DNA from 2 places in the Bacillus sp. N5-665 genome. Region 1 is predicted to be linked to the other one. Evidence: a T-box and tRNA genes for the amino acid it is inferred to sense, from the RefSeq annotation. Region 1 holds a T-box; the other holds one or more tRNA genes.

Region 1 (4,111 bases):
AGATGCTACTGCAAAAATGCGTGAATACTTCGGAGAAATTCCTCCATCTTCACCATCTATGGCATTATTAAAAGGAAAAGAAGTTGTTCACTTCATTCACCGCCATGAAATTGAAGGTGCAACTATGGACGAAATTATTACGAACTTAGAACAAGCTTTTGAAAAGAATTGCTAAAGAAGGGGGAGAGTAAATCTCCCTCTTTTCTTTATATAGAGGTGAAAAAATGATCGTAACAACAGCAGGAAGAACGAACAAAGAAATGACAGATTATGCAAACAAGGTAGCAGCAGAATTAAATCGTTCTTTCGTTAAACGTAATGACGTACCAGTACATAAACTGCATGAGCAGTATGAACAAGATGTACTTGTTGTAGGGAAAAACCGATTAGCTATTTATCCGAGAGGAACGGAAGAGTCGTTTTTCTTTCATCCAAACTCAGCGATGTTTCGTGTGAAAAGGTTAATGCGCGGAGAACATGATCCGTTTGTACAAGCCACGCAATTAGAGAGCGGAATGACAGTGTTAGATTGTACGCTTGGCATGGCATCAGATAGTATTGTAGCTAGTTATATTGTTGGTGAAAGCGGAAAAGTAACGGGACTTGAAGGCAATGAGTATATGGCTTATATTATGGAAAATGGTTTGAAAACATGGTCTTCATCTGTTTCTGAAATTGATGAGGCAATGCAACAAATCGATGTGAAGCAAACGGAGCATTACTCATTTTTAAAACAATGTGAAGACAATAGTTATGATGTCGTTTACCTTGATCCAATGTTCGAAGAAACTGTTATAGAATCAGATGGAATAAAAGGATTAAAACACTTCGCTTTGTATCATGATATTACTGACGAAACAATTGCGGAAGCGAAGCGTGTGGCGAGAAAGCGTGTCGTTTTGAAAGATCATTTCCGTAGTTCTAGATTTGAAAAACACAATTTTCACGTATACAAAAGAAAAAGTGCTAAGTTTCACTTTGGTGTAATTGACCCTTGCTAATTGTTTGAAAAGATGTATAATAAGCAATAATTAATTAAATATACTGTCTGTGATGAAGAGAGTAGTCTTTTTTCAAAGGAAAGCGAGCTAGGGATGGTGTGAGCCTAGTACGGAAGAAAAAGATGAAGCGCACTTCGGAGATGCTTCTTGAACGAATAGTAGAGAAAGCCGAGGCCCCCTGTCCTCGTTATAAACGGGAAAGTGGTTCTTAACGAACAACAAGGGTGGTACCACGGGTTAAAACTCGTCTCTTTTTTAGAGACGAGTTTTTTGTGTTTTAAAAATTAAGGAGGTTGTAGTATGGATTATAAAACGCAGTTTGCGGAAAGTTTATCTAATATTTTCACGAATGAATTAACGCAAAACCAAATTTTAGATTTAATCGAAACGCCGAAACAAGATGAATTCGGAGATGCGGCATTTCCATGTTTTTTACTTGCGAAACAATATAAAAAATCACCAGCTATTATCGCAAAGGAAGTTGCGGAGAAATTACATGATCCGTTCTTTACGAAAGTAGAGGCTGTTGGCCCTTATGTAAATGTATTTTTTAATCGTGAAACTGTAAGTGATACAGTATTAAAAACGATTTTAGCGGAGAAAGAAAAGTACGGTCAAAATCACTTTGGATGTGAAAAGACTGTAGTTATCGACTATTCCTCTCCGAATATCGCGAAACCTTTTTCAATGGGGCATTTACGTTCTACAATGATAGGGAATTCATTGAAACATATCGCTGAAAAATGTGGCTATGAAGTTGTAGGAATTAATTATATTGGGGACTGGGGAACACAGTTTGGAAAGTTAATTACTGCTTATAAAAAATGGGGAAATGAAGCAGTAGTGAAAGAGGATCCAATACGTGAACTATTTAAGTTATATGTTCAATTCCATGAAGAGGTAAAAGACGACGAAGAACTAGAAGAAGATGGACGCGCTTGGTTTAAGAAATTAGAAGAAGGTGATGAAGAAGCAGTTGAGCTTTGGAATTGGTTCCGTCACGAATCCTTAAAAGAATTTTCTCATATTTATGAACTGCTCGGTGTTGAATTTACTAATTTTCAAGGAGAAGCTTTTTATAATAATTTAATGGAAGATTTTATTGGGATTTTAGAGGAACATGATTTGCTTGAAGAGTCAGAAGGTGCGTTAGTCGTTAATTTAGAAGAAGAGGGAATGCCGCCTTGCTTAATTAGAAAATCAGATGGTGCGACGATTTACGCAACACGTGACTTAACGGCAGCGTTATATCGTCAAAACACATATGCATTTGATAAAGCGTTATATGTAGTTGGCCCAGAACAAAGTTTACATTTTAATCAATTTTTCACTGTATTAAAAAAGCTTGGTTACAATTGGGTTGACGGCATGGAACATGTACCGTTTGGGTTCATTTTAAAAGACGGCAAGAAAATGTCGACACGTAAAGGAAGAGTTATTTTACTTGAAGAAGTACTTGAGGAAGCAATTGACCTTGCAAAACAAAATATTGAAGAGAAAAATCCAAATTTAAAGCAGAAAGAAGAAGTAGCAAAGCAAGTCGGCGCTGGCGCAGTTATTTTCCACGATTTAAAAAATGAGCGTATGCATAATATTGAATTCTCATTAGAAAACATGCTGAAATTTGAAGGGGAAACAGGGCCGTATGTACAGTACACACATGCACGTGCGTGCTCTATTTTAAGAAAAGAAAGTGTAGAATTTGAAACGTGTACGTTTGCTTTAAAAGATGATCATAGCTGGAGCGTTGTAAAATTATTGAATAAATTCCCACAAGTAGTCGAAGCAGCCTTCAACAAAAATGAGCCATCAATCATTTCGAAATACGTATTAGATGTAGCACAATCGTTTAATAAATATTACGGAAATGTGCGTATATTGGAAGAGAGCGAAGAGAAAGACAGTAGACTGGCATTAGTGTTTGCTGTGACAGTTGTATTAAAAGAGGGATTACGTTTACTTGGGGTGGAGGCACCTAAGGAGATGTAAAACAAATAGGTATACGTATCATAGTAGATATGTATGCCTATTTATTTTTATAGAAAATGTGAAAGCAGAAGTTTTATTTTATTAAATCTAAATTTTTCTAGAATTGTTTCAAGTGTAGGAATGTCCTTATTAAATGGAGAATTGTAATGTCATATATAAAAAGGAGGCGTTAAACTTGGAAACATACGATTGGAACAGTAAACTAACATATTTAAAAAAACACGAGAGATTTATATTACAATGACGATTATGTAAGCTTTTTAGTAAATACAGTTTGGAAGATTCATAAGCCCGTACAAATTGTTGATGTCGGTTGTGGATATGGTTATTTAGGCTTAGTATTAATGCCATTACTTCCAAAAGGATCAAAGTATACAGGCATTGATAGTGGAGAAACATTACTAGCTGAAGCGAGAGAGTTGTTTCGTTTACTTCCATATGAGATAGAATTTTTTGAGGGAGATGCTACAGAAATTGAATTGAACGATACATATGATATAGCAATTTGTCATGCTTTCTTATTACATATGAGTTCGCCAAAAATGATGCTACAAAAAATGATACATTCAATTAAAAAGGGCGGAAAAATAATCTGTTTTGAACCACATTGGATATCAAATATGTCTTCATACTCTGTAGATGGAGAGAATCAATCGGAAATTATTAGGCTAGGTGCTTTGCAGAAGTTATTTGAAAGTGACATGCAGAGAAGCGGAAAAGATGGAAATATTGGCATGAAAATACCGATGTTTTTAAGTGAACTAGGCGTAAAAAATATTGAATGTAGAGTAAGTGATAAAGTGAACTTTTTAGATTCTAATATGCACCATAATGATAAACAAAGGTTGTATCATTCATTAAAAGAAGAGGGGATTGCAGAGGATCCGGGTGATAAACAGCATTTTATAGAATGTTTAATGGCTAGAGGGTTAACATATGATGAAGCTTTAGTTCAGTATGAAGCAGAACTACGATTTTTTAAAGCATTGCAATTGCATTCTTCTTTAGTATATGCTCCGAATATGAAAATTACATTTGGTGAAATAGAATGTTGAAAGATAGCGGTTTATTAAGGATTGCTACCTTCAATATATGGAACAATGATAATCTTTGGTTGGAGC
Region 2 (4,111 bases), 2.4 Mb from region 1:
GAACTACTTTAAAAACGAAAGATTATGGGAGTATGTTCAAGAATACACGGAAGCAGTAGCAGTCCAATTTCATAACGAAGGAAACTTTGAACAAGGAAGTAAATATTTCTATTTAAGTTATGAAGCTAAAAAAGAAATTTTTAAAAAGGAGGCGTTAAAGTGAAGAAAGTATTATTAGGAATGCTATTGATTACAATTGTAACGATAGGCACACATACTTCAGTTAACACTCAAACAGCTATTAATATTATACAAGGTTTAGCTGATGGTGATACAGGTTGATTTATTAAAAACATAGGACGCTTACCTATTCTTAGGACAGCGTTCTTTTTTATCTAACTTTAACTTTGAAAGGATTGAACAACGAAAATGTTTGACGGACTAACAATAGAGACAACAGGCAAATTTACACCTGCATTGACTACAATTATAGCCACCTTACTTATACCAGCTGTATTATATAGTGTTAATAAACTTGTAATAGCGGCAACAACTAAGGAAGTTGGTAAATATGAATAACGTTTAATTCTTCTAAGTATTGCGTATCTGTTACGTGTAAATAGTAGTCATTTATCGTGCGCTCACGTAAGCCTGTCGCCTTCATTTGACATACAACTATTTCGAGGACTTTCTCGATTGTTAAATTAAATTTATAACGATCCTCTGCGGATACTTTCTTTCGCTGATTGCTTTTCAATCTATCGCCAAAAACATTCGATAAGTCCTCACTAATCGTTAATGAATCACGTCTTTTTGACATAAAAAAATAAGCCCCCTAACTCGTTAGCGACCGCACATTGTACGATTCAACTTACGAATTAGAGAGCTTATATATTGCGGACTTTGACGTCACCGCAAAGGTTTCATTAGCGTCCCAGGAGAGATTCGAACTCCCGACCGTACGCTTAGAAGGCGTATGCTCTATCCGGCTGAGCTACTGGGACATGGAGCGGGTGAAGAGAATCGAACTCTCGACCAGAGCTTGGAAGGCTCTTGTTTTACCACTAAACTACACCCGCATATGTTATTTTATTTTTCTTCGTTAGCGCCGTTGCCCTATCGACAATATTTATTATATGTATAACCATACATAAAGTCAACACCTTTTTTAAAAGAGGATAATTTTTCTTATCCTCTTTTAAAAACTGCTTGTTCAACTAGTTGTCCGTCTAATGTTTCAAAACGAACTTCCATTTGATTTTCATCCATTTCTAATAAAGCAAATGTCTTTTCTACACGCTGACGTGGTAATAAAATGCTGCCTGGATTAATAAATAAAACGCCGTCGATTAATTCTGCACCTAATACGTGAGAGTGTCCGAAGCATGCAACTTGCGCCCCTACCTCTTCTGCGTGGTACGCTAATGTTTGTAATGTCATTTTCACGTTATGACGATGTCCGTGCACAACTACGAAACGAATGCCATCTACATCAGTTACAATTTCGTCTTGAAAGTTAGCATAATCACAGTTCCCTTTTACAACATGGAAACCTTGCAGCTCTTCATGAGCAGGCGTTAGCTCTGAATCACCGCAATGAATCATGACATCTACTTTTCCTTCATATTTCTCTTTCAACTGCTGTAATTCCTTCACAGAGCTATGACTATCGCTTACGATTAAAGCTTTCATCAATCTCTCTCCCTTATTCTCCTAAAAACCATTCTGGGATTTTTTCTTCTAATTTACGAAGAGCACGTCCGCGGTGGCTAATGGCATTTTTCTCATCCGAGCTTAGTTCCGCCATCGCTTTTTTATATTCTTCCACATAAAAAATCGGATCATATCCAAAGCCGTTTTCTCCGCGGCGCTGTTCTAAAATATACCCTTCGCACGTCCCGTTTACAATAACAGGCTTTTTATCACCTTCAGGGAAAGCCACTGCTAATGCACAGTAGAAGCGAGCTTTACGCTTATCAAACGCTACATCATTTAATTCTTGTAACACTTTATCAATATTCGCTTGATCATCTTTCGGCTCTCCAGCAAAACGAGCTGAATACACGCCTGGTTTTCCATTTAAAGCATCTACAATAAGACCTGAATCATCTGCGATTACGATCGCATTCAGCTGTCTACTCAGACTATCCGCTTTTAAGATCGCATTTTCTTCAAATGTTTCACCAGTTTCTTCGACTTCTTCAATATGAGGAAAATCGTGTAATGATTTTACTTCTAAATCAAATCGCTCAAATAACTCAGCAAATTCACGTACTTTCCCCATATTTTTTGTCGCTACAACAACTTGTTTCATACTTTCCACCTCTACTCTATATGAGATACGATGTCACCTAACGCTTCTTTTTGCATGTCAATCAGTTGGAAGATGCCTTGTTCCGCAGCATCAAGCAATTCATTTAACTGCGCTCTGCTAAACGTCGCTTCTTCTCCAGTTCCTTGCACTTCAACAAACTGGCCTTTTCCAGTCATAATCACGTTCATATCAACGTCTGCTTTAGAATCTTCTACATAGTTTAAATCTAAAACAACACCTTGCTCTTCAACAATTCCTACTGACGTTGCTGCTAAATAATCTTTTACTGGAATTTTAGATACTTTTTCTGCTTGTAATAACTTCTCGAACGCTAATACCATTGCTACATATGCACCTGTAATAGAAGCAGTTCTCGTTCCACCATCCGCTTGAATAACATCACAATCGATCCAAACTGTTCTTTCACCAAGTGCTTCTAGGTCAACTACCGCACGTAAAGCTCGTCCAATTAAGCGCTGGATTTCCATTGTACGTCCTGTTACTTTCCCTTTACTTGATTCCCTAATTGTACGTTGTTCTGTTGCACGTGGAATCATCGCATATTCAGCTGTTACCCAGCCCTTTCCTTCTCCACGCATAAACGGTGGGACACGCTCTTCAATTGTCGCTGAGCAAATTACCTTTGTATCCCCAACTTCAATTAATACTGACCCTTCTGGATTTTTTAAATAATTCGTATGAATATGTATATGGCGTAATTCTGTTTTCTCTCTACCATCTACTCGCATAAAAATAACCTCCTCATAACTACTTGTTAGTATAGCCAAATTTAAATGTATGATATGTATACAATAAAAGAAGGGGAACCAAAAAAGCAATTCCCCTTTCTTACTTAAGTATATCAAATTATTGAAGATTAAAAACTACCTGTATTCACGTTTTCTGGACGATCGACAGGTTTTATTAACTTTCCGCCCTTTTCATCTATAAGATTCGCTTTACCATTTACTTCAATAGAAACACTTTTCACGCCTTTCTTTTCTGTTAAAGATAAAACTAACGACTTCAATACGTAATTTGAAACCATATTTTTATCTGGGTTTATAAATATATTTTCATTAAAGTTTAATGTAAGATTTCCATCTTGTAACTTCGGATTCGTAATCAACTTAACTCCTGGATTAAAATCATTCAGAAGCGATTGATGAATCGGTCCTTTTACAAGTTCATCTATAATTGCTGTATAATCATTTTCTTTTCCTTCTACAACGCGGCGTGTTACTGGTACGTAGTATTGCTGCTTATTATTATTTTGTGCCATAAAATAAAGTGTAACAGGTTTTGTATTTGTTACATCCGCTACTTGTTCATCATCGAAGTTGATACCATTAGCACGGCTCACCCCTTCACCAAGTGGTGTACCACCAACAGGCATCTTCGCCAATTTCTCACCATTTATTTGGAACTGCACTTGTTTTATTTCTTTAAATTGCGTCAACGTCCAGGCTATTGACTCAACCATCTGACGCTCTTCCTCTTTTGCATAGTTTTTCATTTCTTTAGAGAAATCAATGACTGCCGTCCCATCTTTTTTCAAATCTAGTGTCATCGATGTATTCGCTGGAATGACTGCACGGAACCCATTCGGTAATAGATTCGTTACCGGCCCATCTTTCACAAGGTACTCTAACGTTTGCTGAATGACCTCATTTGCTTTCGGAGTAGGTATCGCTAACGTTTGCGGTACAACATAGCCATTTTTATCAACAAGGTATAGTTCTCTATTTACCGTTTGTCCTTGCTTATCTTTCTTAGCTACTTCTTTCTTTCCACCCTCTGTATACGTAACTTGTTTTGGTGGATCAATTTGTTCCGTTGCTTTCTCCTGATTTATAA

The links. The T-box of region 1 lies ahead of argS (arginine--tRNA ligase). A T-box ahead of a tRNA ligase gene usually reads a tRNA of that ligase, here a tRNA-Arg.
Region 2: it has a tRNA-Arg gene. The T-box ahead of argS (arginine--tRNA ligase) is inferred to sense a tRNA for this amino acid. The anticodon was not compared.

The regions. Positions count from the first base shown of each region.
Region 1 covers NZ_CP093325.1:3,404,953-3,409,063, reverse strand. Annotated here, with positions in the region: gene MNO09_RS20010 (BrxA/BrxB family bacilliredoxin) at 1-175, shown strand, start outside; gene MNO09_RS20005 (class I SAM-dependent methyltransferase) at 225-1,001, shown strand; T-box leader at 1,042-1,256, shown strand; gene argS (arginine--tRNA ligase) at 1,302-2,990, shown strand; partial or broken gene MNO09_RS19995 (class I SAM-dependent methyltransferase) at 3,166-4,045, shown strand; partial or broken gene MNO09_RS19990 (endonuclease/exonuclease/phosphatase family protein) at 4,039-4,111, shown strand, end outside.
Region 2 covers NZ_CP093325.1:959,540-963,650, reverse strand. Annotated here, with positions in the region: gene MNO09_RS07410 (response regulator aspartate phosphatase) at 1-163, shown strand, start outside; gene MNO09_RS07405 (hypothetical protein) at 160-282, shown strand; partial or broken gene MNO09_RS07400 (hypothetical protein) at 503-760, opposite strand; tRNA gene MNO09_RS07395 (tRNA-Arg) at 871-944, opposite strand; tRNA gene MNO09_RS07390 (tRNA-Gly) at 946-1,019, opposite strand; gene MNO09_RS07385 (metallophosphoesterase) at 1,129-1,632, opposite strand; gene MNO09_RS07380 (XTP/dITP diphosphatase) at 1,646-2,254, opposite strand; gene rph (ribonuclease PH) at 2,266-3,003, opposite strand; gene gerM (spore germination protein GerM) at 3,132-4,111, opposite strand, start outside.